Regions from separate parts of the Bradyrhizobium symbiodeficiens genome, predicted to be linked through region 3. Evidence: predicted binding sites of a transcription regulator. Region 3 holds the regulator's gene; each other region holds the start of a gene.
What was found. The regulator PhoB, encoded in region 3, activates phosphate uptake and scavenging genes when phosphate is short. The targets are predictions, from matches to a motif close to TGTCATNNANCTGTCAT.
Positions count from the first base shown of each region.

Region 1 (9,973 bases), 170 kb from region 3:
CCAGAGCGGCGTGTCGTGATCGAACAGCGTCAGCGCGATCGCGGCGGTGCCGCGCATCATCGTATCAGGCGCTCCGGCCATCGGGACAATGCGCTGGACCGAGCCAGGCCGCGCCATCGCGTCCATCACCGAGCGAAAGGTCGATTGCGCCGACAGCACCTTGTCGGCGAAACCGGGCGGCAGTTCCGCAATCGTGGTCATGGCCTCACCCCTCACCGCGCACCATGGTGTAGAAATCAACCTTCGTCGCGGCGGTCTCCGCCGCCGCCTGCTTGCGGGCAGTCATAAGCTGCTCACGCAACGGCGCGATAACGTCCCGCTCCACCGCCGCGCCAAAATCCCGGGACTGTACCAGCGCGTCGCACAGCGCGATCAGCCGCGCCTTCTCACCGTCGCGCCCGAGCGTGTAGCCGAACCCGACCTCGCCGCTCGCCAGCCGCACCGCCGCGCGCGACACCGTCGCTTCGCCGAGATTGAACGGCGCGCCGTCGCCGCCGACCCTGCCGCGCAGCATGACGAGGCCGTTCTCCGGCGCGCGCAAATCCTGATGGGCCGGCAGGACGAAGTCGCGGAGGCGGGCGGCGATCTCGCCCGCCTCCGCGCGCGCCAGCACGGCCATGGCGGCCTGGCGCTGGGCTTGCTGGTTGTTGTGCTGGGTCACCTGATCCACCGAACTTTCCGACCGAACTTGCCGCATCAAAGTTGTCTATGATAATAGACAACTTCATAAGGGAGCGCCATGACTGTTTCGTGACAAAGCTGTGATTTCTGGAGTAGGTTGCCGCGACATGAGTATGCAGGACACCGCCTCCTCGGGCGTCGCGCTATGGCGCCTCGTTGCCGACGGCATCGAGCGCGGCATCGCCGACGGCCGTTTCGCGGCCGGCGACAAATTGCCGGGCGAGATGGAGATCGCCGAAACCTATCGGGTGAACCGCCACACCGTGCGGCGCGCGCTGGCAGCCCTTGCCGAGCGCGGCCTCGTGCGTGCCGAGCGCGGCAGCGGAACCTATGTCGAGGCGCAGAAGCTCGCCTATCCCCTGCGTTCGCGCACCCGATTCTCCGAGATTGTCGGCGCCGGCGGCCGCGAGCCGCGCGGGCAGTTGATCGAGGCGACCGACGATGTCGCGACCCGTGAGCTGGCGCGCGAGCTCGGCTTGAAGACCGGCGCGCCCCTGGTGCGAATCGAGGCGATCAGGCTGGCCGACCGCACGCCGATCTGCGTCTCCACCACCTGGCTGTCGGCGGAATTGTTTCCAGGTGCAGGCGCCGTGTTCGCGGCGACACGCTCGATGACGAAGCTGCTGGAACATTACGGCGTGGGCGACTATCGCCGCGGCGCGACGAGGATCACGGCCGGCATCGTCGACGCTACCGACGCGGCCCGGCTCGACCTGGCACTCGGACGCCCGATCCTGGTGGTCGACGCGACCGACCATGATCTCGAGGGCAAGCCGCTGATGACCAAGCATTCGCGGTTCGCGGCCGAGCGGGTGGAGTTTCTGGTGGAGAACGGGTGAACGAGCGACCACGCAGGGCTCGTAGGGTGGGAAAGGCGCACTTGCGCCGTGCCCACCATCTCTCCCCGATAGCCGAGTTGACGTGGTGGGCACGCTTCGCTTTGCCCACCCTACGGCAGCTGCAACTAAGCTACCGCCCTGCGCCCAATGATCGCAAAGCGCAGCTTGCCAGAGATGAAATCGATCGCGGCCACCGCGACCAGGATCATCAAGATCAGGAACGACACTTTCTGCCATTCCAGCACGCGGATCTGCTCGGCGAGCTGGAGGCCGATGCCGCCGGCGCCGACGATGCCGATGATGGTGGCCGAGCGGGTGTTCGATTCGATGAAATAAAGCACCTGGCCCGCGATCACCGGCAGCACCTGCGGCATCAGGCCGAAGCGGATCTCGTGCAGCGCGCTGCCGCCGGAAGCGCGGATGCCTTCGACCTGCTTCTGGTCGGCACCCTCGATCGCCTCGGAGAACAGCTTGCCGAAGGCGCCGAAATCCGACACCGCGATGGCGAGCACACCGGCGAACGGGCCGAGCCCGACGACGTTGATCCACACCAGCGCCCAGATCAGCGTGTCGACGCCGCGGATCGAATCCAGGAAGCGGCGGACCGGGAAACGCAGGATGACCGACGGCACCACGTTGCGCGCGGCAAACAGGCTGACCGGAAGCGCGAACAGCGCAGCCAGCGTAGTGCCGAGCAGCGCAATCGAGAGCGTCTCGCCCATCGCCTTCAGATATAGCGGCAGCGAGGAGCCGGGATCGGGCGGGATCATCATCATGCTGATCCAGCCGAGCTGGCTGAGGCCGTTGAAGAGCCGTGACGGCGAAAAATCGAGGTCGACGAGGCCATAGATGAAAATCGCGAACGCCGCGACGATCATTGCCGGCGTCGCGAGCCGCGCCGCAGCCGGCCGCTCGAACACATCGGGATAGCGCGCGCGCATCTGCGCGGCATCAACTTCGGGCGGCTTGCTCACGTTCGCGCCTCCTTGCCGAACAGTCGGCCGCGCACCCAGCCGGTCGTGATGTCGATCAGGAAGACCGTGACGATGATCGTCACGAGAATGGCACTGACATCGGAGTAGTAGAACTTGCGGATCGCGACGATGAGCTCCTGTCCGATACCGCCGGCACCGACGAAACCCATCACCGAGGCCTCGCGCACATTGATCTCGAAACGCAACAGCGCGTAGCTCGCGTAGCCCGCCGAGACCTGGGGCAGGATCGCAAAGCGCATGCAGGAGAGCCAGCTCGCGCCAGTCGATCGGATGCCTTCGACCGGCTTCATGTCGGCATTCTCGACGATCTCGGAAAACAGCTTTCCGAGCGCGCCTGTGGAGTGGATCGCAATCGCGAGCACGCCAGCCATCGGGCCGAGACCAAAGGCGATCACGAAGATCAGCGCGAATACGATGCCCGGCACGGTACGGGCGAACTCGAGCAGCCGCCGCACCAAGAAGCGCAGCCAGGGTCCCGGCGAAGTATTCTCGGCCGCGAAGAAATTGAGCGCGAACGCGAACACCGCTCCGATCAGCGTACCGACATAGCTGATCAGCAGGGTCTCGGCGAGCAGCTTCAGCCAATTGTGCCACCCCCAGAACCACTCGCCAAAATTGGTCCAGACCCGCTGGCCGTTGTCGAGCGTGAGAATACGGTCGAAATAGCTGACGAAATTGCCGAAGTAAGTGAAGAGGGTGCGCAGGTTAACTTCGGCGCCGATCGAGGCCACGATCAGCGCAGCAACAAACAGCCCTGCACCCGCCGTAAGCCGCAGGCGCTTGCGGGCAACCGCCTTGCGGTAGGCCACATTCAGCACCGCGAGCTGCTGTTCGGGGAGAATCGAAACGGCGAGCGTCATGTGTTGGGCGATCCATCAAGAAAAAGAGCCGGGTCCATCGACCCGGCTCCAGTGCATCGTCCTGACGTGATCAGGACGCCTTCTTGCGCAGATTGTCGACGAACTTAATCAGCTCGATGGTCTTGTTGTAATCGTCATTGGCGATCGGCTCCCACGGCTTGTTCTTGCCGTCGGAGAGCTTCTTGAACGCCTCGGGGTCCTTCTGCGCCGCCTCGAGGAAGGCCTTCTTGATCGCCGCCTTCATGTCGTCCGGGAGGTCGCTGAGGTAGGCGTAGGGCGAGTTGATGATGAGGTCGGACTTCACGATGATGCGGAAGTCTTCCTTCTTCATCACGGTGCCGTCGGCCGACTTCACCATGCCCTTCTTGAGCATGCGGGTCAGGTTGGAATCGTCGTCGGCATTCCACCAATTCGCGGCGACGTCGACCGTGCCCTGGGCCAGGGCCAGCACGGCATTCTCGTGGCTGCCGGTGAAGATGACCTTGGAGAAATAGGCGTCGGGATCGATGCCCATCTGGTTCAGCTTGAAACGCGGCATGTTGTTGCCTGAGGTCGAATTCGGATCGACCAGGCCGAGATTCTTGCCCTTGAGCTCTTCGACCTTCTGGTACGGCGACTTCGCCAGCACGTAGAACACCGAGTAATAGCCCTTCGAGCCGTCGGCGTTGACGTCGATCACAAAGGCGTCGGTTTTGACGCCGGTCAGGCGGGCACGCGAGAACGAGGCCGGGCCGTAATAGCCGATATGGATGTTGCCGGCGCGCTGGCCCTCGATGACGGCCGCGTAGTCGTTGGCGACACGCAGGGTCACCTTGATGCCGAGCTCCTTCGACAGATAGTTGACGAAAGGCCCGTAGCGCTCGGTGACGCCGGAGCCGTTCTCGGCCGGGATCACGGCGAAGGTGATCTCCGGATATTTCGTCTTCCAGTCTTCGGCGGAAGCGGATCCGGCAAAGGCAAGCGCGGCAGTGCCGGCAAGGACTAGTCTGCGAGTGATCATGGTTCCCTCTTCATCGGTTGGGGTCGGTTGACGCAAAACTGGCAACTAAGCAGATGAGGCGCCGCTCAGGCGGCGGCCGCCGTTCCAAGCGCTGGAATGCCCTCGGGCGCCGGTACAGGCGTGCCGCCCATGACGTCTGCGGCTTCGAGATCGTAAAGCTCGCGCGCGACATGGTCGGTCAGCGCCGACGGCGCGCCGTCGAACACCACGCGGCCCTGCGCCATGCCGATCAGGCGGTCGCAATAGCTGCGGGCGAGATCGAGCGAATGCAGGTTGCAAAGCACGGTGATGCCGAAATGCTTGTTGATGCGCAGCAGCGCATCCATCACGATTTTGGTGTTGCGCGGATCGAGCGAGGCGATCGGCTCGTCGGCGAGGATGATATCGGGCTGCTGTACCAGCGCACGGGCAATCGCGACGCGCTGCTGCTGGCCGCCGGAGAGCTGGTCGGCGCGCTGGGCCGCGAGCGAGGCGATGTCGAACTGTTCCAGCGCCGACATCGCCAGCGCCTTGTCCTGCTCCGGCCAGAGCTGCGACAGCGAGCGCCAGGCCGGCATCGTCGCAAGTCGTCCCATCAGGACGTTGGTGAGGACATCGAGCCGGCCGACCAGGTTGAACTGCTGGAAGATCATGGCCGAACGCGCCCGCCACTGCCGCAATTCCTTGCCGCGCAGCGCGGTGACGTCGATGCCGTCGAACAGGATGCGGCCCTGCGTCGGCGTCGCGAGACGATTGATGGTTCGCAGCAGCGTCGACTTGCCGGCGCCGGACCGTCCGATCACACCGACGAAGCCGCCGGGGGAGACTTGAAACGAGGCGTCGTCCACCGCGGCTTTCGCGCCGAAGCGACACGTCAGACCTTCCACCACCAGCATGCAGGGCTCCAGATTAACTGGGCCCACCGCTAACGCCGGCGCTTGACACTTGTGTGACACCGGCATTGCAGTGCCGCGATCCTGTACACCTCATCCCCTGTCATCGTCATGTCATGACATCGTCATCAAGCCGCTCGAAGAGGAACACCCGCCCTCGCGCCTCGGATGCAACATGGCCGCCAAAACCCTCTCGGTCCAGCCGACCATCGACCCCTCCGCCAAGCTGCACGAGACCAGGCTCGGCGCCTATACCGAGGTCGGCGCGCGCACCATCCTGCACGATGTCGCGATGGGCGATTACTCCTATGTCGTGAACGACGCCCAAATCACCTACACCACCATCGGAAAGTTCTGCTCGATCGCGGCGATGACGCGTATCAACCCCGGCAATCATCCGATGCACCGCGCCACCCAGGCGCATTTCACCTATCGCTCCAGCGCCTATTTCGAAGGCGAGAGCGACGATGCCGAGTTCTTCGACTGGCGGCGCCAGCATCACGTCCATATCGGCCACGACGTCTGGATCGGCCATGGCGCGATCGTGCTGCCGGGCCGCAACATCGGCACCGGCGCGGTGATCGCGGCCGGCGCCATCGTCACCAAGGACGTGCCAGCCTACACCATCGTCGCCGGCAATCCGGCCCGCATCGTGCGGCGGCGATTTTCCGAGGAGATCGCCGGACGGCTCGCGAAGCTCGCCTGGTGGGACTGGGATCACGACAAATTGCGCGAAGCGCTGCCCGATTTCCGCAAGCTCGGGATTGAAGATTTTCTTGCGACATACGAAGCACCGACAAGTCCCTCAACCAGCAAACGAAGCGCGGTCGCGTGACAGACATTTTCCTTGAAGGCGGCCGGGCCCTGGTCGGCGCCGAACTCGTCGAAACCTCGCTCCTCGTCTCCGGAACGGACATTGCAGAGATTGGTGGCTCTCGTGGCCGGGCGCGGCTGGCGATCGATTCGCGCAACCTGCTGGTGCTGCCCGGCATCGTCGATCTGCATGGCGATGCCTTCGAGCGGCAGATGATGCCGCGCGCCGGTGTCGATTTTCCGATCGACGTCGCGCTCGCCGACAGCGACCGTCAGGCGATCAGCAACGGCATCACCACGGTGTTTCACGCCACCACCTGCTCCTGGGAGCCGGGCCTGCGCAGCAGTGACAATGCGCGCGGCCTGATGGAAGCGATCGAGCGCCAGCGCCCGCAATTCGCCGCCGACACCCGCTTCCATCTGCGGCACGAGACCTACAATCTCGATGCCGAGGACGAGATCAGCCTGTGGCTCTCGGAGGGCCGCGTCGACCTGTTCGCCTTCAACGACCACATGGACGGCACGGTCGCCGACATGGCCAAGCCGCGCAAGCGCAACCGCATGGTGGAGCGCACCGGCCTGTCGGCCGAGGCATTCGACCGGCTGGTCGAGCGCGTGGTCTCGCGCGCCCAGGAGGTGCCGGCTTCGGTTGCGCGGCTGGCCGCCGCGGCCCGCGCGGCCGAGGTGCGGATGCTCTCGCACGACGATGCGACGCCGGCGATGCGCCAGGAATTTCGCGAGCTCGGCGCCGGCATCGCGGAATTTCCGGTCAACGAGGAGACCGCGCAGGCGGCCGCAAGCCACGGCGATGCCATCGTCTACGGTGCGCCGAACGTCGTGCGCGGCGGCAGCCACACCGGCTGGACCAAGGCCTCCGACATGATCGCCAAGGGGCTCTGCTCGGTGCTGGCGTCGGATTATTATTATCCGGCGCAGCTGCTCGCCGCGTTCCGGCTTGCCGCCGATGGCGTGCTGCCGTTGACCGAGGCCTGGAGCCTGGTCTCGGCCGGGCCGGCGCTCGCCACCGGCCTTGCCGATCGCGGCGTGCTCGCGGAAGGCCGCCGCGCCGACATCCTGCTGGTCGACGACAGCGTGAAGCTGCGGCCGCGGCTGATTGCGGTGATATCAGGCGGAAAGCTCGTGCATCTCACCGATGCGACGCGGCTGCTGAGTACTGTGGCAGCGCCGCGCGAGGCTGTCGTCGCGGCCTAAAGTGGTTATGCTGAGCCGATGACAGGTTTTCCCCGCTACGCGATCTATTTTGCCGCAGGCAGCGACGCCGCGCTGTCCCGCTTCGGCGCCGAGCTGCTCGGCTATGATGCCTACACCGGCAACGAATTGCCGTTTCCGCCTGATGCGCTGCATGTCGCGCCGGACTGGCGCGACATCAGCGCCGATCCCCGTAAATACGGCTTTCACGCCACGCTGAAGGCGCCGATGGCGCTCGTATCAGGCAGGACCGAAGCGGAGCTGATCGCCGCCTGCGCGGTCTTCGCCGGCAAGGCGCGGCCGCTTCCCGTGATCCGCCCTGTTGTCGATGCCATCAGCGGCTTCATCGCTGTCATTCCGACCGAGCCGGTCGATGCGCTCCAGCGGCTCGCCGCAGATTGCGTCCGCGATTTCGATTCGTTTCGCGCCGCACTGTCTGCGGAAGATCGTGCGCGGCGCAGGCCCGAAAAGCTGAGCGAGCGGCAGCGCGACTATCTCGACCGCTGGGGCTACCCCTACGTGATGGAAGAATTCCGCTTCCACATGACGCTGACGGGACGGCTGGACGCGGAGCGGCGCGGGCCGATTTTGGCGATGCTGCGGGAACGGTTTGCAGCGCTGGGGATCGGGACGCTGGCGATCGACCGCATCGCGCTGTTTCGGCAGGATGATGCGAAGGCGCGGTTTCGCATTGTCGGAGAGTGGGTACTGGTGAGTTAGCCGAGATCGCGCGTCATGCTCAGCCATCGTAGGGTGGGCAAAGGCGCAAAGCGCCGTGCCCACCACTCTTCTCGACGGCACACGATTGGTCGGCACGCTTCGCTTCGCCCACCCTACGACTGCGGTGTGTGCAGCCCTACTTCCCCCACCGCAGCGCCAGCGCGTCGCGCTCTTTCGCAAGCTCCAGCAGACCCGCTTTCGTCGCCGGATGCAGCGGCTGGAGTGGATGCCTCACCGCATCCGACTTGATCACGCCGCCGGCCTGCATCATCGCCTTGCAGGCGATCAGGCCGCATTGACGGTTCTCGTAATTGATCAGCGGCAGCCAGCGCTCGTAGGCGGCCTTCGCCTTCTCGCGGTCACCGGCGAAATAGGGATCGACGATCTGGCGGATGCCGTCGGGATAGCCGCCGCCGGTCATCGCGCCGGTGGCGCCGGCATCGAGATCGGCCAGCAGCGTGATCGCCTCCTCGCCGTCCCACGGGCCCTCGATGTCCTTGCCGCCCGCCTCGATCAGGCTGCGGAGCTTTGAGGCCGCGCCCGGCACCTCGATCTTGAAATAGCGGATGTTGGCAAAGTCGCGCGCCAGCCGCGCCAGCAGGTCGACCGACAACGGCGTGCCCGCGACCGGCGCATCCTGGATCATGATCGGAATGGTGATGGCGCCCGACAGCACCTTGAAGAACTCGACGATGCCCTTCTCAGGAACCCGGAAGGTCGCGCCGTGATAGGGCGGCATCACCATCACCATGGCGGCGCCAGCGGCTTCCGCCTGCTGGCTGCGCGCGGCGCAGACGGTCGAACTGAAATGCGTGGTGGTGACGATCACGGGAACCCGGCCCGCGACATGCTCCAGCACCGCGTGCATCACGGTTTCGCGCTCGGTATCGGTGAGCACGAACTGCTCGGAGAAATTGGCGAGGATGCAGAGGCCGTTCGAGCCGGCGTCGATCATGAAATCGATGCAGCGGCGCTGGCCTTCGAGGTCGAGCTCGCCGCACTCGTCGAAGATGGTGGGCGCGACCGGAAACACGCCGCGATAGGGGCGTTGGGCCTTGTCTGGGGTGACCGGCATCGAACTCTCCATCCCTGATATGTCTTGCGTCTGTCGCCGCGCTCACGGAGCGAGGCGGCCCAGATGTAGCCGCCGCGCGGACCGGCGGCAATGCCGAACGCACGACGTCAGGATGGAGGAATGAGGCGAAACTACGCGGTCTTGACCGCGCCCAGGAAGCCCTCGACCGCGACGCGGAGACGATCGGCGTCGGCCGACATCTTCTTGACGGATTCCGACAACACCGTGCCGGCGTTGCCAGTCTCCTGGTTGAGCCTGGCGACGCTGCCGATGGTGTCGGTGACTTCGCGGGTGCCCTGCGCGGCCTGCTGGAAGTTGCGCGAGATCTCGGTGGTGGCCGCGCGCTGCTCCTCGACGGCGGCGGCGATCGCCGTCATCTTCTCGTCGATGCCGCTGATCGAACCGCCGATCGAGCGGATGGCTGCGACCGCCTGGCCCGTCGCGCCCTGGATCTCCTCGACCTGGCGCGAGATTTCCTCCGTGGCGGTCGCCGTCTGCGCCGCAAGGCTCTTGACCTCGCCGGCGACCACGGCAAAGCCGCGACCGGCTTCGCCCGCGCGTGCGGCCTCGATGGTAGCGTTCAGTGCGAGAAGATTGGTTTGACCGGCGATGGCGTGAATCATCTTCACGACTTCGCTGATGCGGCCTGCGGTCTGGTCGAGGATCTCGACCGTCGCGTTGGTCCTTTCGGCCTGCGACACCGCCTCGCGCGCTTCGCGGGCGCTGGACTGCACCTGCGCGGAGATCTCGCCGACGGAAGCGGAGAGCTCTTCGGTCGCAGCCGCGATGGTCTCGAGATTGTTGGTGGCCTGTTCGGCGGCGGACGAGACCGCGGAGGTCTGGCTGCTCGATTGCGAGACCAGCGAGCGCACGCCGGTTGCGGTGGCATCGAGCTCCCGCGTCGAGGCC
Region 1 covers NZ_CP029427.2:6,582,436-6,592,408, forward strand. The annotation lists gene phnH (phosphonate C-P lyase system protein PhnH) at 1-201, opposite strand, end outside; gene phnG (phosphonate C-P lyase system protein PhnG) at 206-670, opposite strand; gene phnF (phosphonate metabolism transcriptional regulator PhnF) at 789-1,520, shown strand; gene phnE (phosphonate ABC transporter, permease protein PhnE) at 1,646-2,461, opposite strand; gene phnE (phosphonate ABC transporter, permease protein PhnE) at 2,491-3,375, opposite strand; gene phnD (phosphonate ABC transporter substrate-binding protein) at 3,446-4,375, opposite strand; gene phnC (phosphonate ABC transporter ATP-binding protein) at 4,441-5,250, opposite strand; gene CIT39_RS31060 (transferase hexapeptide repeat family protein) at 5,423-6,082, shown strand; gene CIT39_RS31065 (alpha-D-ribose 1-methylphosphonate 5-triphosphate diphosphatase) at 6,079-7,272, shown strand; gene CIT39_RS31070 (DUF1045 domain-containing protein) at 7,291-7,989, shown strand; gene CIT39_RS31075 (dihydrodipicolinate synthase family protein) at 8,126-9,064, opposite strand; gene CIT39_RS31080 (methyl-accepting chemotaxis protein) at 9,196-9,973, opposite strand, start outside.
Region 1: phnC (phosphonate ABC transporter ATP-binding protein) is a predicted target of PhoB. The motif match lies at 5,360-5,376, and genes of this name have one in related genera.

Region 2 (9,973 bases), 3.5 Mb from region 3:
TTAACCACCCGGGACAGCCCAGGGTTCGTCTGCCCGGCTCAAGTGCCCAGAAGCTCCCGGAGCTGCCGCTTCAGCACCTTGCCGTTGGCGTTGCGCGGCAGCGGCTCCGGTGTGATCGCCATGGTCTCGGGAACCTTGTAGTCGGACAGGCGCTCGGCGCACCAGGCCCGCAAGGCCTCGCCGGCGACCGGCTCCCGCGTCACCACCACGGCGTGGACGCGCTCGCCCAGCACCGGGCAGGCCTTGGCGATGATCGCGCTCTCGATCACGGCGGGATGGCCGGCCAGCACGGATTCCACCTCGGCCGAATAGATCTTCAGACCACCGCGATTGATCATGTCCTTCTGCCGGTCGAACACGCGCACGAAGCCATCCGCATCGACCGAGCCGAGATCGCCCGAATGCCAGAATCCGCTGGTGAAGCTCTCGGCGGTGGCCTTCGGGTTGTTCCAGTAGCCCTTGATGACGGAAGCACTCTGAATCCAGAGCTCGCCGATCTCGCCATCGGGCAGCTCGCGCCCGTCCGGATCCATCGCGACGATGCGCGCGCCGGGACACGGCAGGCCGACGCTGTCGATATGGCTTTCGGTCAGTTCGCCCGGCATGATCGTCGAGGGCGATGTCGTCTCGGTCGCGCCGTAGCAATTCATCAGCTTCAGGCCGGGAATGGTCGCCTTGAGCTTCTCGATGGTGGCGACCGGCATCGGCGCGCCGCCGAAGCCGCCGATGCGCCAGCTCGACAGGTCGTAGCTGTCGAAATCCGGCTGCAGCAGACAAAGATTATACATCGCCGGCACCATCACCGTGTAGGTGACGCGCTCGCGCGCGGCGAGCTTGAGATAATCGGCGGCCTTGAACTCCGGCATGATGATCAGCGCACCGGCGCAGCAGATCATCGTCGTGATGTTGGCGACGATTCCGGTGACATGGCCGAGCGGCACCGCCGCAATCGATCGATCCGCGTCCGTCAATTGCAGGCAGGACACGAACACCATCGAGGAATGGACGATGTTGCAATGGGCGAGCATCGCGCCCTTCGGCTTGCCTGTGGTGCCCGAGGTGTAGAGGATCATCGCGGTGTCCTCCTCGCTCACCTCGACCGGCGCAGGCGCCGGCGGGTTGTCAGCGAGCGCCGCAAAGCGCGAGCGAGCCGGATCGTCGTCGACCGCGATGCGGTGTACGAGATCAGGCACCTGCTGCGCATCGGGCAGCCGCTCGGCGAGGCCTGCTTCGTGGATCAGGATCTTGGCGCCGCAATCGGCGAGGACATAGGCGATCTCCGGCTTCTGCTGGCGCGTGCTGAGCAGCACCGTCACCAGCCCCTCATGCGCGGCGGCGAACAGCAGCAGCGGAAATTCGATGCGGTTGCCGAGCAGGATCGCGACGCGGTCGCCGCGCTGCAGGCCGAGCTTGCGGAGGCCCGCGGCGATCCGCGCAGCCTGCTCCACAACCTGCCGCCAGCTCAGCCGGACATTGCCTGCGATCAGCGCCTCGCCGTCGGCATTGCGATCGCGCGCCTCCGCGATCATCGCCCATACGCTCGACGGCCGGTCGCAAAAGGCCGGTACCACGCGGTCGCCGAAGCGCCCCTCGAACCGCATCGGCGGGATCTGAGATTGCGACCAGTCCATCGAAGGGCCCCCGCTTGTTGCTCTTATTGGCTTCCACGCATGGACATCACGGTTTCGTCTTGTGCCGACCGGCTAGACCCCGATCACGGGAACGCCGATCACGACCGGGTGGAACGCAAAGGCCAGCGCAAGATAGGCCACGACGCCGACGGCGACCGCAATCAGATCGTTGCTGACGCCGCCCACCGGGATCGGCGGGCCGCCGCCGTCGGTGCGATGTTTCAGCGAAATGCGGTCATAGACCGCCCAGCCCAGGAACGAGCCGAACAGGATGATGGAGCCAAGGTCGCCGTTGGCCAGAAGATGCGCCGCCGCCCACAGCTTGACGCCGGCCAGCATCGGGTGCTTCAGCGTCGCGTAGATGCGGCCGCGCAAATAAGAGGCGACCACCAGGATCACCGCGGGCAGCATCAGGGCGAGCGTGATGTGCTTCATCGCCTTCGGCGGATACCAGACGTCGATCCATCCCGTCGCACGGTAATGCGCAAAGCCCCAGATGATCAGCGCGAGACCCGCGAGCGAGACCACGGCATAGAGGATCTTGTAGGTCCCCTCACCCAGCCTTGCGATCGCCTGCGCGCGCGCCTCACGTTTGGTGGTGAACACATGGGCCGCAAAAAACAGCGCAAGCCCCAGGATCATGACCAGCAGACCCACGACATCCTCCCCTCAAGCAGCCCCCGCCAATGGCGTATCATCGATTGGCCCGCGGTCGCAACTCTCACCATGCAGGCCGGCTGTTGCGACACCTGAGCCTTTCATCCTTCGAGACGCGCGTGAAGAACGCGCTCCTCAGGATGAGGGGATAGAGCTATTTTCCCAACTCGCGATTGTCGACATAGCGGATCGCGATCGGCCGCCCGGCCAGGGCGCCGGCGAGTCCGTCGGTGAATTTCAGCGGCAGGCAGGCGTTCAGCGATGCGTTGATCGCATTCAGATAGGTCGTGCGGGTTTCGGCCGGAACGCCTGGGGTCGCGAATGTGAGGCGCGGCGGGCCGATCAGGCCACCGGCCCTGTTGAAGCTGAAACGCACCGACATCTGCATGCCCGCGCGCATATTGTCCGATGGCGGCGACCAACAGCTGCGCAGCTCGGCGAAGAGGTCGCCGATCGTGTCGAGATCGTGATCGGGCTTTTGATACTTTGCGCGATCGGCCTCGGACGGCACGCTTTGGATCGTCAGCTGAAGGTTCTGGCCGTAGGGATAATCGATCTCCGGGATGCAGGGACCGGGTTCGAGCGGGCTGCAATAGGACGGCGTGCAGGGCCGGCCGTCGAGCACACTGCACGGCTCGTGCGCGAACGGGATCGGATTAATCTGGCGGCGCCGCGCGTCGGCCGCAGCGATCGATATCGCCAGCAGGAGAAGAATGAAGATGCTGCGCCACATGATGCGAACTCGCGATGCCACTTGGACAAACGTGGCACCGTCCTTGAACGCGTCAAGCCAGCGCGCGTTCACATGCTCGCGCGCAATTGGCTGGGGCGCTCTACCCCTTCTTCTTGACGTCCTTGACGTTGGTGAACTCGATGCCCTCGGCGCGCTCCTTGGTGTAGCCGAGATAGAACTCGTTCCGCGCGAGATAGACGGGATCGCCGTCGACGTCGTCGGCGATGCTGGAGGTGTTGGCGGCGATGAAGGTGTCGAGCTTCTTGCGGTCCTCCGAGGAAACCCAGCGCGCCAGCTGGAATTCGCTGACCTCGAACTCGACCGGCAACGAATACTCCGCCTCCAGCCGCGCCTTGAGCACGTCGAGTTGGAGTGCGCCGACGACACCGACCAGCGCCGGCGCGCCGTCGCGCGGACGGAACACCTGCACCACACCCTCCTCCGACATCTGCTGCAGCGCTTCCTTCAGCTTCTTGGCCTTCATTGCGTCGGTGAGGCGGACGCGGCGGACGATTTCCGGCGCGAAGCTGGGCACGCCCACGAAGTTGAAATCCTCACCCTCGGTCAGCGTGTCGCCGATGCGCAGCGTGCCGTGATTGGGAATGCCGACCACGTCGCCGGCGAAAGCTTCGTCCGCGACCGAACGGTCCTGTGCGAAGAAGAATTGCGGGCTAGACAGCGGCATGCTCTTGCCGGTGCGCACCAGCTTGGCCTTCATGCCGCGGCTGAGCTTGCCCGAGCAGAGGCGCGCGAACGCGATGCGGTCGCGGTGGTTCGGATCCATGTTGGCCTGGATCTTGAACACGAAGGCGCTCATGCGCGGATCGGTGGCCTCGACCCTGCGCTGGTCGCTGTCCTGCGCGCGCGGCTCCGGCGCGAACTTGCCGAGGCCTTCCAAGAGGTCGCCGACGCCGAAATTGCGCAACGCGCTGCCGAAATAGACCGGCGTCAGATGGCCCTCGCGGAACGCATCGAGCTCGAACGGTTTTGACGCTTCGGTGACGAGCTCGAGCTCGTCCTTGACCGCGGAGACGTCGAGATTGGCGTTGAGCTTGGCGAGTTCGGCGATCTCGATCTGCTGCGCCGCGCCGGTCTTGGCGCCGCCGCCTTCGAGCAGGCGCACGCCGCCATTGACGACGTCGTAGGTGCCGAGGAAGTCGCGGCCGCGGCCGACCGGCCATGTCATCGGTGTGGTGTCGAGCGCCAGCGTCTTCTCGATCTCGTCGAGCAGTTCGAACACGTCGCGGCTCTCGCGGTCCATCTTGTTGATGAAGGTGATGATCGGAATATCCCGAAGACGACACACCTCGAACAGCTTTCGGGTGCGCGCCTCGATGCCCTTGGCGGCGTCGATCACCATAACCGCGGAATCGACCGCCGTGAGCGTACGATAGGTGTCTTCCGAGAAGTCCTCGTGGCCCGGCGTGTCCAGCAGGTTGAACACGAGGCCTTCGAACTCGAAGGTCATCACCGAGGTCACGACCGAGATGCCGCGCTCGCGCTCGATCTTCATCCAGTCCGACCGCGTGTTGCGCCGCTCGCCCTTGGCCTTGACCTGGCCGGCGAGGTTGATGGCGCCGCCGAACAGCAGCAGCTTTTCGGTCAGCGTGGTCTTGCCGGCGTCGGGATGGGAGATGATCGCAAACGTGCGCCGCCGCGCCACTTCCGCGGCAAGCGGGGAACGGGCCGGCGATTCGGCTGTGGTGGTGGCGATGTCGGACATGGCGGCAGCGTGTGGCAGGGAAAACGGGCCTGATCAAGCCTCATTTGGTGATTGCGGAGCCTTCCAGCCAGCCCCATATCGGCCTTGGCCATACTTGGCCTTGGGGGGAGGACGGCCTCCCCGCCCATCAGCATGTCAGCCGCGGGGACGACCCTGCCTTGAATGGAGGGTCGTCATGGCCTGGAGCATCCTGTTCGTCGCGGGCCTTCTCGAGATCACCTGGGCGATCGGCCTGAAATACACCGAGGGCTTTACCAGGCTAGTTCCGTCCGTCGTCACGCTCGCGGCCATGGCCGGCAGCGTCATCCTGCTCGGATTTGCACTCAAATCCCTACCCGTTGGAACCGCCTATGCGGTGTGGACCGGCATCGGCGCGGTCGGCACCGCGACGCTGGGCATCGTCCTGTTCGGCGAGCCGGCCACGGCCCTTCGCCTTGCCAGCATCGGCCTCATCGTCGGCGGGATCGTGGGGCTGAAGCTGGTTACTTGACGAAGAGCTTGACCGCCCACCAGGTCAGCGCCGCCACGATGGCCGAGGCGGGCATCGTGATGACCCAGGCATAGACGATCGAGCTGGCGACATTCCAGCGCACCGCCGAGAGGCGCCGGGCGGCCCCCACGCCGACGATGGCACCGGTGATGGTGTGGGTGGTTGAGACGGGAACCCCAAGATAGGTCGCCATGAACAGGGTCGCGGCACCGCCGGTCTCGGCGCAAAAACCCTGCATCGGCGTCAATTTCGTGATGCGCAGGCCCATGGTGCGGACGATGCGCCAGCCGCCCATCAGCGTACCCATTGCCATCGCGGCTTGGCACGACAGCACCACCCAGAAGGGAACGAAGAATTCGCCACCCAGATGGCCCTGCGAGTAAAGCAGCACGGCGATGATACCCATGGTCTTCTGCGCGTCGTTGCCGCCGTGACCGAGCGAATAGAGCGAGGCAGAGGCGAATTGCAGGATGCGGAAGGCGCGATCGACCGCGAAGGGCGTGGAGCGCACCGAAGCCCAGGAGACGATCGCAACCAGCACCATCGCGAGCAGGAAGCCGACGAGCGGAGACAGCACGATTGCGATCACCGTCTTGGACAATCCGCTCCAGACCGCCGCCGAAAGACCGGCTTTGGCCACGCCGGCACCAAACAAGCCGCCGATCAAGGCGTGAGATGAGGACGACGGGATGCCGAGCGCCCAGGTCACGAGGTTCCAGACGATGGCGCCGACCAGGGCTGCGAAGATCACCTGGGCATCGACGATCGCGGGATCGATGATGCCGGTGCCGATGGTCTGGGCGACGTGCAGCCCGAACACCATGAAGGCGACGAAATTGAAGAACGCGGCCCAGAATACCGCGAATTGCGGCCGCAGCACGCGGGTCGAGACGATGGTCGCGATCGAATTGGCGGCGTCGTGCAGGCCGTTCAGGAAGTCGAACAGCAGCGCGACGGCGATCAGTCCGACCAGGACGGGAAGACCCAACGCGGCATCCACAGCGGCCCTGCCCTATACTTGCTCGATGACGATGCTGTTGATCTCGTTCGCGACGTCGTCGAAGCGATCGGCCACCTTTTCGAGGTGGTCGTAGATCTCGACGCCGACGATGAAGTCCATCGCATTGCCGTCGCGATGCTTGAGAAACAGCTCCTTCAGGCCGATGTCGTGGAGATCGTCGACGCGGCCCTCGAGCTTGCCGAGCTCCTCCGTGATCGCGGTCAGCATGGCGACGTTCGGGCCGATCGATTGCATCAGCGGCAGCGCGCGGCCGACCAGATTGGCGCATTCGATCAGAAGCCCGCCGATCTCGCGCATCGGCGGCTCGAAGGTGCGGACCTCGAACAGCATCACCGCCTTGGCCGTCTGCTGCATCTGGTCGATGGCGTCGTCCAACGACGTGATCAGGTTCTTGATGTCGCCGCGGTCGAACGGGGTGATGAAGGTGCGGCGCACCGCCGTCAGCACCTCTCGAGTGATGTTATCGGCGTCGTTCTCGAACTGGTTGACGCGCTGGCAATAGACCGGCGTCTCCTCGCCCCCGTTCAGCATGCCCTGGAGCGCGATGGAGCCCTGGATCACCGTTTGGGCATGCCGGTCGAACAGGTCGAAGAACCGTTCTTCCTTGGGCAGGAAAGCACGAAACCATCGCATCATGGGGGTAGGCTACCGGTTGGAAATGGCCCGGCCTTAGTGGCCGTCACAAAACTGTCATAGACCATTTTCGCTCCGCGCGCGTGTCATCTCACGCCCGCGGAGCCGGGTCATCCACCGCTTTCAAACGGCCGGTAAACTGCTTTTGAGTCAGATAGTTAGAGCGACCGCCGGAAGTAATGCGCGATTTCGCCGATGACGCCGCGGCGGAAGGTGAGCACGCAGACCACGAAGATCGAGCCCTGGATCACCGTCACCCACTGGCCGAAGCCGGCGAGATATTGCTGCATGGCGATGATCGCGAAGGCACCGACCACGGGGCCGAAGATGGTCCCGAGGCCGCCGACCAGCGTCATCAGCACGACCTCGCCCGACATCGACCAGTGGACGTCGGTGAGCGAGGCGTTCTGCGCCACGAACACCTTCAGCGCACCGGCAAAACCGGCCAGCGTTCCCGACAGCACGAAGGCCAGGAACTTGTACTGGTCGGTGCGGTAGCCGAGCGAAATCGCGCGCGGCTCGTTCTCGCGGATCGCCTTCAGCACCTCACCGAACGGCGAATTGATGATGCGGAAGATCAGCAGGAAGCCGGCGAGAAACCCGACCAGCACGACGTAGTAGAGCACCGTCGGCTTGGACAGATCGAAGACGCCGAACATGTGTCCCTGCGGGATGCCCTGGATGCCGTCCTCACCGTGGGTGAACGGAGCCTGCAGGTAGATGAAGTACAGCAGCTGCGACAGCGCCAGCGTGATCATCGAGAAATAGATGCCCTGACGGCGGATCGAGATGTAGCCGGTGATCAGCGAGAGCACGAAAGCCGCGGCGATGCCGACGAGGATGCCGAGTTCGGGCGGCAACGCCCACACTTTCAGCGCATGCGCGCAGCAATAGCCCGCGGTCCCCAGAAACATGGCGTGTCCGAATGACAACAGGCCGCCATAGCCGATCAGCAGATTGAAGGCGCAGGCGAGCAGCGCAAAGCACAGCGCCTGCATCACGAAGAACGGGTAGACGCCCGTGAATGGCACCGACGCCAGCAACAGCGCCATCACCACGAACACGATCATCTCGTCGCGCATCGCGCGAGGGGTCACCGGCAGCGTGTTGTCCGTCAGGGTTGTCATATCAGGCCGCCCTTCCCGTCAATCCCGTTGGCTTCACCAAGAGCACCAGCACCATCAGCACGAACACGACGGTGTTGGAGGCCTCGGGGTAGAAATATTTGGTCAGGCCCTCGATCACCCCGAGCGCGAAGCCGGTGATGATGGAGCCCATGATCGATCCCATGCCGCCGATCACGACCACCGCGAACACCACGATGATGAGATCGGCGCCCATCAGCGGCCGCACCTGGTTGATCGGCGCCGAGAGCACGCCCGCGAGCGCGGCAAGGCCGACGCCGAGGCCGTAAGTGAGCGTGATCATGCGCGGCACGTTGACGCCGAAAGCGCGCACCAGCGTCGGATTTTCGGTGGCGGCGCGCAAGTAGGCGCCGAGCCGCGTTTTCTCGATCAGGAACCAGGTCGCGATGCACACCACCAGCGAGAAGACGACCACCCAGCCGCGGTAGATCGGCAGGAACATGAAGCCGAGATTCATGCCGCCCTTGAGCTGATCCGGAATGGCGTAAGGCAGGCCGGAGGAGCCGAAATAGTTCTGGAACACGCCCTGCACGATCAGCGCGATGCCGAAGGTCAGGAGCAGGCCGTAGAGATGGTCGAGCCCGGTCAGCCATTGCAGCATGGTCCGCTCCAGGATCATGCCGAAGATGCCGACGATCACCGGTGCGATCAGCAGCGCCCACCAGTAGTTGATGCCGCCGAGGCTCAACAGGAAATAGGCAACGAAGGCGCCCATCATGTAGAGCGCGCCATGGGCGAAATTGATGATGTTGAGCATGCCGAAAATCACGGCAAGCCCGAGACTGAGCAGCGCGTAGAACGAGCCGTTGATCAGTCCCACAAGTAGCTGAGCGTATAGAGCCTGCATCGATCCCGCACCCGGTCCCTTCGGCGTTCCCTGAAAGTCGCCCGCGGGCCTTAAGGCCCCGCGGGTTATTATCTTACTTCTTCAAGAGCGCGCACTTGCTCTCGGACAGCGGCGTGAAAGCCTGGTCGCCCGGCACCGTGCCGACCAGCTTGTAGAAGTCCCACGGCCCCTTGGATTCGGAGGGCTTCTTCACCTCAAACAGATAGGCGTTGTGGATGGTGCGGCCGTTGGGCTGGATCTCGCCCTTGCCGAACAGCTCGTCCTCCGTCGGCATCGACTTCATCTTCTCGACGACCTTGACGCCGTCATGGGGATTGCCGCCGAGCGCATCGAGCGCCTTGAGATAGTGACGCACGCCCGCATAGACGCCGGCCTGCACCATGGTCGGCATCGCGCCGTTCTTCATCTTCTCGCCGAAACGCTTCGAGAACGCCCGGGTCTGGTCGTTCATGTCCCAGTAGAACGTCTCGGTGAAGTTGAGGCCTTGCGCCGTCTCCAGACCGATCGCCTTGACGTCAGTCAGGAAGAGCAGCAGCGCCGCGAGCTTCTGGCCGCCCTTGCCGATGCCGAATTCGGCTGCCTGCTTGATCGTGTTGGTGGTGTCGCCGCCGGCATTGGCAAGACCGATGATCTTTGCCTTGGATGACTGCGCCTGGAGCAGGAACGACGAGAAGTCCGGCGTGTTCAGCGGATGCTTGACGCCGCCGACCACCTTGCCGCCGTTGGCGGTCACGACCGCGCTGGTATCGCGCTCGAGCGCGGCACCGAAGGCGTAGTCGGCGGTCAGGAAGAACCAACTGTCGCCGCCCGCCTTCACCAGCGCCTGGCCGGTGGTGTGGGCCAGCATGTAGGTGTCGTAGGTCCAGTGCACGGTGTTGGGCGAGCACTGCGCGTTGGTGAGGTCGGAGGTCGCCGCGCCCGAATTGATGTAGACGCCGTTCTTTTCCTTGACGACGTTGTTGACGGCAAGTGCCACGCCGGAATTCGGCACGTCGACGATGATGTCGACCTTGTCGACGTCGAACCACTGCCGCGCGATCGCGGTGCCGATGTCGGGCTTGTTCTGGTGATCGCCGGAGATGATGTCGATCTT
Region 2 covers NZ_CP029427.2:3,274,283-3,284,255, reverse strand. The annotation lists gene CIT39_RS15020 (class I adenylate-forming enzyme family protein) at 39-1,631, opposite strand; gene CIT39_RS15015 (NnrU family protein) at 1,704-2,288, opposite strand; gene CIT39_RS15010 (hypothetical protein) at 2,443-3,021, opposite strand; gene CIT39_RS15005 (peptide chain release factor 3) at 3,122-4,744, opposite strand; gene sugE (quaternary ammonium compound efflux SMR transporter SugE) at 4,920-5,234, shown strand; gene CIT39_RS14995 (inorganic phosphate transporter) at 5,227-6,234, opposite strand; gene CIT39_RS14990 (DUF47 domain-containing protein) at 6,247-6,891, opposite strand; gene CIT39_RS14985 (branched-chain amino acid ABC transporter permease) at 7,047-8,015, opposite strand; gene CIT39_RS14980 (branched-chain amino acid ABC transporter permease) at 8,017-8,880, opposite strand; gene CIT39_RS14975 (ABC transporter substrate-binding protein) at 8,954-9,973, opposite strand, start outside.
Region 2: CIT39_RS14990 (DUF47 domain-containing protein) is a predicted target of PhoB. The motif match lies at 6,933-6,949, and genes of this name have one in related genera.

Region 3 (9,973 bases):
AATGCGGCGCTGCGCTGTTCGTCATGATGTCACTTGAATGTTGCGGACGGTGTGACGCGTGCATTGCGCAACGCACCATCCACCGGCCCGGAAAACGAAACGTGCCGCCTTTTAAGGGCGGCACGCGGGACTATCTTATGCCTGGCAAGACGGGTGTCAATGCCGCCCGGAAAGCCTCGGGAAACGCAGAATCCGTAGTCTTGCGGTGCCGATTTTGCGGGATTTCACCACGGAACATGTGGAAGCGAGTCGGCGGACTCTTGCGCGGGAGTCACGCCATATTGTAGCGTTTGGATTGTCAGATACGACATCTCGTGCAGCGGTTCTGATCTCAAGAGTCCTCATGTACCGGCGTAAACGTTCGGGCGTCAGTCGCGCCCGGCGAGCCCTAAGGGATTCTGGCGGCACGGGTTTTTCGAAGCTTAGCAATCGCCGCATGGGCGCCAGGACGGCAGCCGCGCGACGAGGGAAAGGGTGCAATGACGGTTTTGACCTGGTCCGATGATCGCGTCGAGCAGCTGAAAAAGCTCTGGGAGGCCGGACTTTCGGCCAGCCAGATCGCAGCTGAGCTCGGCAATGTGACCCGCAATGCCGTGATCGGCAAAGTGCACAGGCTCGGTCTGTCCGGCCGCGCAAAGAGCCCGTCATCGGCCGCGCCCCGGCCGCGCAAGGCGCGCCCCGCACAGCACATGATGCGGGTGACCCGCCCCATCGCGCGCGGCAACACCGCGCTGGCCCAGGCCTTCGAGGTCGAGGTGGAGGCCGAGCCGGTCACCTACGACAACGTGGTGCCGATGAGCCAGCGGCTGTCGCTGCTCGAGCTGAACGAGGCGACCTGCCATTGGCCGGTCGGAGATCCCTCCAGCCCGGACTTCTTCTTCTGCGGCGGCAAGGCGCTGTCCGGCCTGCCCTACTGCGCCCAGCACTCGCGCGTGGCGTATCAGCCGGCGGCCGATCGCCGGCGCGCAGCACCTAAGCCGGGGCCGCGGTGAGCTTGCGGATTTAGCTGACTAAGGACGGTGCTGTCACACGACGACGGCGCAACAATCTCGGTGTCATCCCCGCGAACGCGGGGATCCATAACCACAGGGCGCAGTTATTGCGCGAGATGGTCACTCCGAGTCTTCGCCAAACTACGTCCTGTGGTTATCGCGACGGGCGCAAGCGCTCGCGCGGAGATCCCGGGCTCGCGCTGCGCGCGCCCCGGGATGACGGCTGAGATTGCGGCTACAGCGCCAAACGGCAGCCCACAACCCGCTACGCCTGCTCGGCCTTCGCGAAGCGATCGTCCAGCGCGTAGCCGGCGCCGCGGACGGTGCGGATCGGGTCCTGCTCGCGGCCGAGATTGAGCAGCTTGCGCAGGCGGCCGATATGAACGTCGACGGTGCGCTCGTCGATGTAGATGTCGCGGCCCCAGACGCTGTCGAGCAGCTGCTCGCGCGAGAACACGCGGCCGGGATGCTCCAGGAAGAACTCCAGCAGGCGATATTCGGTCGGGCCGAGATCGATCGGCCGGCCCGAGCGCGCCACGCGGCGCTTGTCGCGGTCGAGCTCGATGTCGCCATAGGCCAGCACGGTGGCGAGCCGCTCGGGGCTGGCGCGCCGCAGCAGGCCCTTCACGCGCGCCAGGAGCTCCGGCACCGAGAACGGCTTGACGATGTAATCGTCGGCGCCGGTCGCAAGCCCCCGCACCCGCTCGCTCTCCTCGCCGCGCGCGGTGAGCATGATGATCGGCAGCTGCTTGGTGTCGGGCCGGGTGCGCAGGCGCCTGCACAGCTCGATGCCCGACAGGCCCGGCAGCATCCAGTCGAGCACGATCAAATCGGGGATGTGCTCCTTGAGGCGGGTGTCGGCGTCGTCGCCGCGCATGACCGTCTCGACGTCATAGCCGTCGCCTTCGAGGTTGTAGCGAAGCAGCTCGGTGAGAGCTTCCTCGTCCTCAACCACCATAATGCGTGCGCCCATGGTGTCGTCGCTCCTTAAAGTCTTCAGGTATTCGGGATCGCCGTGGCGAAGGTGGTCATGTCGCCCTTCGGCCGCTTGTCGGTGATCGCCTGGCCCTCGATCATGTAGAACACGGTCTCGGCGATGTTGGTGGCGTGGTCGCCGATCCGCTCGATGTTCTTGGCGCAGAACATCAGGTGGATGCAGAACGAGATGTTGCGCGGATCCTCCATCATGTAGGTGAGGAGCTCGCGGAACAGCGAGGTGCAGATCGCGTCGACCTCCTCGTCGCCCTTCCACACCGCCATCGCCGCCGGCAGATCGTGCGCGGCATAGGCGTCCAGCACCGACTTGACCTGCTGCTGCACGAGGTCGGTCATGTGCTCGAGGCCGCGGAACAGTTTCAGCGGATGGAAATCGGTCTCCAGCGCGGCGACGCGCTTGCCCATGTTCTTGGCGAGGTCGCCGATGCGCTCGAGGTCGGTCGCGACGCGCATCGCGCCGACGATCTCGCGCAAATCCACCGCCATCGGCTGGCGGCGGGCGATGGTGAGCACCGCGCGTTCCTCGATGCGCTTCTGCAGCGCGTCGAGATCGGCATCGATGGTGACGACGCGCTGGCCGAGCGCGACGTCGCGGCGGATCAGCGCATCGACGGAATCGACGATCATGCGCTCGGCGATGCCGCCCATCTCGGCGACCAGGCGCGTGAGTTCCTGGAGGTCGGTGTCGAAGGCCTTGGCGGTATGTTCGGTACCCATGTTCCGTCTCCTCAGCCGAACCGGCCAGTGATGTAATCCTGCGTGCGCCGGTCAGTCGGCGACGTGAAGATCTTGCTGGTGTCGTCGAACTCGATCAGCTCGCCGAGATACATGAAGGCGGTCTTGTCGGAGACGCGCGCGGCCTGCTGCATGTTGTGGGTGACGATCGCGATCGTGTAGTTCTCGGACAGTTCCTGGATCAGCTCCTCGACCTTGGCGGTCGAGATCGGGTCGAGCGCCGAGCACGGCTCGTCGAACAGGATGACTTCGGGGCGCACCGCGACGGTGCGGGCGATGCACAGGCGCTGCTGCTGGCCGCCGGAGAGCGACAGGCCGGAAGCGTTGAGCTTGTCCTTGACCTCGTTCCAGAGGGCGCCGCCGCGCAGCGCCTTCTCGACGCGGTCGTCCATCTCGGACTTCGAGATCTTCTCGTAGAGGCGGATGCCGAAAGCGATGTTCTCGTAGATAGTCATCGGGAACGGCGTCGGCTTCTGGAACACCATGCCGACCCGGGCGCGCAGCAGATTGAGGTCGAGCTTGAGGTCGAGGATGTTGGTCTGGTCCAGCATCAGCTGGCCGGTGGCGCGCTGGCCCGGATAGAGATCGTACATCCGGTTGAAGATGCGCAGCAGGGTCGACTTGCCGCAGCCCGACGGGCCGATGAACGCCGTGACGCGGTTGGCGCCGAGCGTCAGGTTGATGTTCTTCAGCGCGTGGTGCTCGCCGTAATAGAAGTTGAGGTTGCGCACCGTCACCTTGGCGGGCGCCTCGGGCAGCACAGGCGCGTGCGGCAGGCCACCGGACGCGCTCATCGATACGGAAAGATCACTCATTTTGCGGTCCTCTCGGCGCCAAGGATGCGCGCGCCAATGTTCAGGGCAAGCACGGTCAGGGTGATGAGCAGTGCGCCGCTCCACGCCAACTGCTTCCAGTAGGCGTAGGGGCTCTGCACGAAGTTGTTGATGGTGACGGGCAGGTTGGCCATCGTCTTGTTCAGGCCGAGGCTGAAGAACTGGTTCGACAGCGCGGTGAACAGCAGCGGCGCGGTCTCGCCGGCGACGCGGGCGGTGGCGAGCAGCACGCCGGTGATGAGGCCGGACCGGGCCGCACGATAGGCGATCCGCTTGATCACCAGCGAACGCGGCAGGCCCAGCGCCGAGGCCGCCTCACGCAGCGGATTCGGCACCAGCAGCAGCATGTCCTCGGTGGTGCGCAGCACGACCGGGATCACGATGACGGCGAGCGCCAGGCTGCCCGCGATCGCGGAGAAGCCACGCATCGGCACCACCACCGCGCCGTAGATGAACAGGCCGATGATGATCGAGGGCGCCGAGAGCAGGATGTCGTTGATGAAGCGGATCACCGAGGTCAGGCGGTCGTTGCGGCCGTATTCGGCGAGGTAGGTGCCGGCGAACAGGCCGAGCGGCGCGCCGATGCCGACGCCGATCACCGTCATGATGACCGAGCCGACGATCGCGTTGCGCAGGCCGCCTTCGGTCGAACCCGGAGGCGGCGTATCCGCGACGAAGAGCTCGAGATTGAGGCCGGCAAGGCCGTTGTAGAGCAGCGTGACCAGGATCAACGCGAGCCAGGTGACGCCGAAGACCGCCGCGGCGAAGCAGAGCCCGCGGATGACGATGTCGGTGCGGCGACGACGCGAATAGATCGGATTGAGGGCCATGACCTTACTTCCCCGCCTTCTTGTCCAGCCGCATCAGCATCAGCCGCGCGGCGGCCAGCACGAAGAACGTCAGCACGAACAGCAACAGGCCGAGCAGGATCAGGCCGGACTGGTGCAGGCCGTCGCTCTCGGCGAACTCGGATGCGATCGCCGCCGAGATCGTGGTGCCCGGCGCGAAGATCGACGAGGAGATGCGGAAGGAGTTGCCGATGATGAAGGTCACCGCCATGGTCTCGCCGAGCGCGCGGCCCAGCGCCAGCATGACGCCGCCGATGATGCCGACGCGGGTGTAGGGGATCACCACGCTGCGGACGACCTCCCAGGTGGTGCAGCCGACGCCGTAGGCGGCCTCCTTCAGCACCGGCGGCACCGTCTTGAACACGTCGACCGAGATCGAGGTGATGAAGGGCAGCACCATGATGGCGAGAATCAGCGCGGCGTTGAACGTGCTGAGATAGGACGGCGGACCCGCGAAGATCGCGCCGAGCACCGGGACGCCGTCGAATATTTTGATCATGAAGGGCTGGAAGCTGTTGGCCAGAAACGGGCCCAGCACGAAGAAGCCCCACATGCCATAGATGATCGAGGGAATGCCGGCCAGCAGCTCGATCGCCATGCCGATCGGGCGGCGCAGCCATTGCGGGCAAAGCTCGGTGAGGAAAATCGCAATGCCGAGACCGACGGGAATGGCGATCAGCATCGCGATGAACGAGGTGACGAGCGTGCCGTACATCGGCCCGAGCGCGCCGAGCACCGGCGGATCGGCCGACGGCGCCCAGCGCTGCGTCCACAGGAAGGAGAAGCCGAATTCCTTCATCGCCGGGAACGCGCCGACGATCAGCGAGATGATGATGCCGCCAAGGATCAGCAGCACCGAGATCGCGGACAGCCGCGTGATCCAGTAGAAGGTGACGTCGCCGAGCTTGAACGCGCCCAAGGCCTTGGCGCGATCATACGGTCCGGCGTCGTCGATGATATCGCTCTGAACGGCCATTTCTGCCACGCCGATCCCCTGTACCCGTTATATACGCTTGTTGCCGGTTGTTGTGGTCTTGCGCTCCGGACGCGGCGCAAGGCCGATCCGGAGCGGAGGTTTTCGAACTCCCGGAGTGATGTCCGGGACAGGAGCTCTTAGCTCTTGATATCGGCAGCCCAGGTCTTCTCGATCTGCTTGACGACGGTGTCCGGCATCGGGATGTAGTCGAGCTCCTCGGCCGCCTTGTCGCCCTTCGTGAAGGCCCAGCGGAAGAACTTGATGGCTTCCTGCGAGGCCGCCTTGTCGGTGGCGTCCTTGTGCATGAGGATGAAGGTCGCCGCCGTGATCGGCCAGGACTTCTCGCCGGGCTGGTCGGTCAGGATGACGTAGTAGCCGGGCGCCTTGGCCCAGTCGGCGTTGGAGGCGGCCGCCTGGAACGCTTCGACGGTCGGCTGCACGGTCTTGCCGGCCTTGTTGACGAGACCGGTGTAGGTCAGCTTGTTCTGCTTGGCATAGGCGTACTCGACGTAGCCGATCGAGTTCTTGGTCTGGCCGATGTTGCCCGACACGCCTTCGTTGCCCTTGGCGCCGACGCCGACCGGCCACTCGACCGCGGTGCCCTCACCGACCTTGCTCTTCCAGTCCGCGCTGGCCTTGGAGAGGTAGTTGGTGAAGTTGAAGGTGGTGCCCGACCCGTCCGAGCGGCGGACCACGGTGATCGCCTCCGACGGCAGCTTCACGTTCGGATTGAGCTTCTTGATGGCCGGATCGTCCCACTTGGTGATCTTGCCGAGATAGACGTTGGCCAACGTCTCGCCGTCGAACACCATCTCGCCGGGCTTCACGCCCTCGAGGTTGACCACGGCAACGATGGCGCCCATCACCATCGGCCACTGGACGAGGCCGTCCTTCTCGAGCTGCTCGGCCTTGAGCGGCATGTCGGTCGCGCCGAAGGTCACGGTCTTGGCCTGGATCTGCTTGATGCCGCCGCCGGAACCGATCGACTGGTAGTTCAGGCCGTTGCCGGTCTCCTTCTTGTAGGCGTCAGCCCACTTCGAATAGATCGGGAACGGGAAGGTCGCACCGGCACCGGTGATGTCGGCAGCAAAGGCCGCTGTCGTCGAAGCGGCGACCATGCCGGCAGCGACGATCGTTTTGAGGAAATTCATGCTGGTCTCCATACAGGGGAGCGAAGCGCCATCCGCGCCCGATCGCGCTCCCCATGCCGCCCCTTTAGGAGCGGTCGGCTGTGCTTTTACGAAGGTTTGGTGACAGTTGGATGACACGCCTAAGCGACTGTAATCGCTTGTCTTTCAGGTCGCCGCCGGCCCTCTCGCCTGGGGAAAACAGGCGGTGAAGGTGGCGCCCTGCTTGGGCACGCTCTCGATCAAAAGCCGGCCCCGATGGCGGTTAAGAATATGTTTCACCAGCGATAATCCGAGCCCGGTGCCGCCCTGCGAGCGGCTGTCGCCGACGTCCACCCGGTAGAACCGCTCGGTCAGCCGCGGCAGGTGCTCGGGCGCGATGCCGGGGCCGAAATCGCGCACCATGATCCGGATTTCCTGAGTTCCATCAGTGGCCGCGCCAGATGTCAGCGACACGATGACGCGACCGCCGGAGGCGCCGTATTTGAGCGCGTTCTCGATCAGATTCTCGAACAGGCGGAGCAGCTCCTCGCGGTCGCCCGCGATCATCACCGGCCCCTCCGGCAGCTGGATCTCGACCTCGACCTGGCGCTCGCTCGCCAGCGGCTCGAGCCCGTCGGCGACCTGGCGGATGATCGGCAACAGGTCGACGAGCGTGTCGGGCCGGACATGGGCCGACAACTCGACCCGCGACAGCGACAGGAGGTCGTCGATCAGGCGCGCCATGCGGGTGGCCTGGTTGTGCATGATGCCGAGGAAGCGCTCGCGCGCCTTGGGATCGTCCTTGGCCTGGCCCTGCAGCGTGTCGATGAAGCCCGAGAGGGCAGCCAGCGGCGTGCGCAGCTCGTGGCTGGCATTGGCGACGAAGTCGGCGCGCATCTCCTCGACCCGGCGCAGCGGCGTCTGGTCGTGGAAGGTCATCAGCATGCATTTGTCGGCGCCGCCGAAGCTGGTCGGCACCGGCACCGGCGTGATCATGAGCTCCATCCAGCGATCGACCGGGACGTGGTCGAGATAGGTCGCGCGCCGCGCCTCGGTGGTCGCGATCGCTTCGCGCAACGCCGTGATGATCTCCGGTGAGCGCAGCGCGAACTGGGCGAGCTCGCTCCGGCGCAGCGCCGGCGCGAGCTGGGCGGCGGCGGCGTTGAGGTGGATGACGCGGCCGGCGCGGTCGAGCAGCACTGCCGGATCCGGCATGCCGGCGACGACCGCCGCCACCGCCGCGCTCTCGACCGGGTTGATGCGCCTGACCTCGTCGCGGGACGCGGCGGGATCGTGCAGCCGCCACGGGATCAAGGCCGCAGCGGCGATGCAGAGGAACACGATCGCGGCATGAAGCGCCGACATTTCGCCGAGCGAGACCACGACGGACAGCGCCAGCGCCGCGGCGATCAGGATCACGGTCGAATGCCGCAGCCGGTCGGACCAGGGCTGCGCGGAGGGAGAAGATGGGGCGTCAATCGCCATCGGGCGGACTTCTCCTGGAGGACCGGTCCTAAGACTTGTCGCTGCGCTCTCTCACGTAAGCGGCTTTAGGCGCCGGGCCGGGGTCGAGCTTGAGCGCCGCCTGCTGCAGGCGCTTCGATCGTGCGCCGATGATAACTTCGCGAAACGTCAGCAAGATTACAGAGATGACGAAGGGCGAGAGATAATAGAGGACGCGGAACAGCAGCATGCCGCCGAGCAGCTCCTCGCGGTCCATCTGCCAGAGGCCGACCAGCATGGCGGCGTCGAACACCCCGAGCCCGCCGGGCGAGTGGCTGGCGAAGCCGAGCAGGGTGGCCGAGACGAAGATCACCGCGACCACCACGAAGCCGAGATTGGGCTCGTCCGGAACCAGCACGTACATCGCGAGCGCGCAGAAACCGAGATCAATGATGCCGATCGCGATCTGCAGCAGCGTCAGCGGGCCGCCCGGCAGCTGCACGGTCCAGGGCCCGCGGCCGACAACGCGCGGCTGGGTCCAGACCCAGACCACGTAGCCGACCAGCCCGACGATGATCATCAGGGCCAGCGTCCGGTTGAGCCAAGGCGGCAATTGGTCGATCGAGGCGGCGGCCTCGGGATGATAGGCGATGCCGAGGCCGAGCACGGCGGCATTGCCGAGCCAGAAGGTCAGGCCGGCGAGGAAGCAGATCTTGGCGACGTCGATCGCGTTCAGGCCGTAGGCCGAATAGATGCGATAGCGCACCGCGCCGCCGGTGAAGACGGATGCACCGACATTGTGGCCGATCGAATAGCTGGTGAAGGCCGCGAGCGCGTTGATGCGATAGGGCACATGGGCATGGCCGATCGCGCGCACGGCGAACAGGTCGTAGAAGGTCAGGGTGAAATAGCCCGCGGTGACGAACAGCGCCGCCAGCGCAATCTGGCTCGGCTCGGTGCTCTTGATCGCTTCGAGGACTTCGTTGAAATCGATGCCTCGCAGCATGTGGTAGAGCACATAGCAAGCGATGCCGATGACCGCGACGCTGATCACAACGCCAAGCTTATGCAGGATTTGCTTCTGGCGCAGAAACGACACCGCTCTGCGTATGGCTTCCAGCATCTAGACCTCGAACAACGCTTCAGCGGCCAGGGTGGCCGGCGAACAGGCAGACGACGCACAGGCACTCAACGAACGGCACTCGACGATCCCTTGCCGCCGGCTCCGGCATCGCGCATGCCCCCTGCCCCTCCACTAGCGTGTTTTGGGGCGGAGTGGAATTCGCCAATTCGAACAAAAACACGTGCATTCAATATTTTAGGCAGGGTTGCGGGCTCCTGGTGCACGGTTTGGCGCCTTCGGCGGCAGGCTTGACGCGAATCTCCATGGCGATCCTGCGCAGGCGCCGTGAAGTTTTGATGATTTCGGCCGCACAATGTTCCGTCATGGCTTAAGCTGACGTCAATCTATGGGCCGCGCGCGCCTGTTGAAAGAGGGGGCGACATGAGCGTTTGGTCACGGTTTGCCGATGATCTCAGTGCCCACGTTGCACAGCAAAATCACAGAACGGCCTCAGGCTGGCTGCGCGAGACCACGCGGTCGCGAAGCCAGGCACCGATGGTGCAGCCGATGAGGTAGCAGGCGAACATGATCAGGCCGAGATCGAGCCAGTAGCCGAAGCGGCCGGGGACGACGTGTGCGAACGAGGCCGCGACCAGGCCGGCAGCAAGCGCGGCCAGCCAGCGCGCCGTCACCTTCGAGGTGCCGTTGCCGCGCTGGACCACCGAGATCCAGCCCATGCAAAAGCCCAGCAGCAGCGAGCCGATCAACCAGCCCAGATGGAACGAGACGAGATAGGGCATCGTCACCTCACCAGAAATTCGATGCGGCGGTTCTGCGCCTTGCCGTCATCGGTGTCGTTGCCGGCGACCGGCTGCGTGCTGCCATGGCCGACTGCGGTGAAGCGGCTGGCGGGCAGGCCGGCCTTGACCAGATAGTCGATCACCGCCTGCGCACGCTTCTCCGAGAGAGCCCGGTTGA
Region 3 covers NZ_CP029427.2:6,747,538-6,757,510, forward strand. The annotation lists gene CIT39_RS31875 (aspartate aminotransferase family protein) at 1-25, opposite strand, end outside; gene CIT39_RS31880 (GcrA family cell cycle regulator) at 480-992, shown strand; gene phoB (phosphate regulon transcriptional regulator PhoB) at 1,258-1,965, opposite strand; gene phoU (phosphate signaling complex protein PhoU) at 1,989-2,705, opposite strand; gene pstB (phosphate ABC transporter ATP-binding protein PstB) at 2,717-3,538, opposite strand; gene pstA (phosphate ABC transporter permease PstA) at 3,535-4,386, opposite strand; gene pstC (phosphate ABC transporter permease subunit PstC) at 4,391-5,380, opposite strand; gene pstS (phosphate ABC transporter substrate-binding protein PstS) at 5,518-6,531, opposite strand; gene CIT39_RS31915 (ATP-binding protein) at 6,676-7,974, opposite strand; gene CIT39_RS31920 (lysylphosphatidylglycerol synthase domain-containing protein) at 8,003-9,055, opposite strand; gene CIT39_RS31925 (hypothetical protein) at 9,493-9,795, opposite strand; gene CIT39_RS31930 (OmpA family protein) at 9,798-9,973, opposite strand, start outside.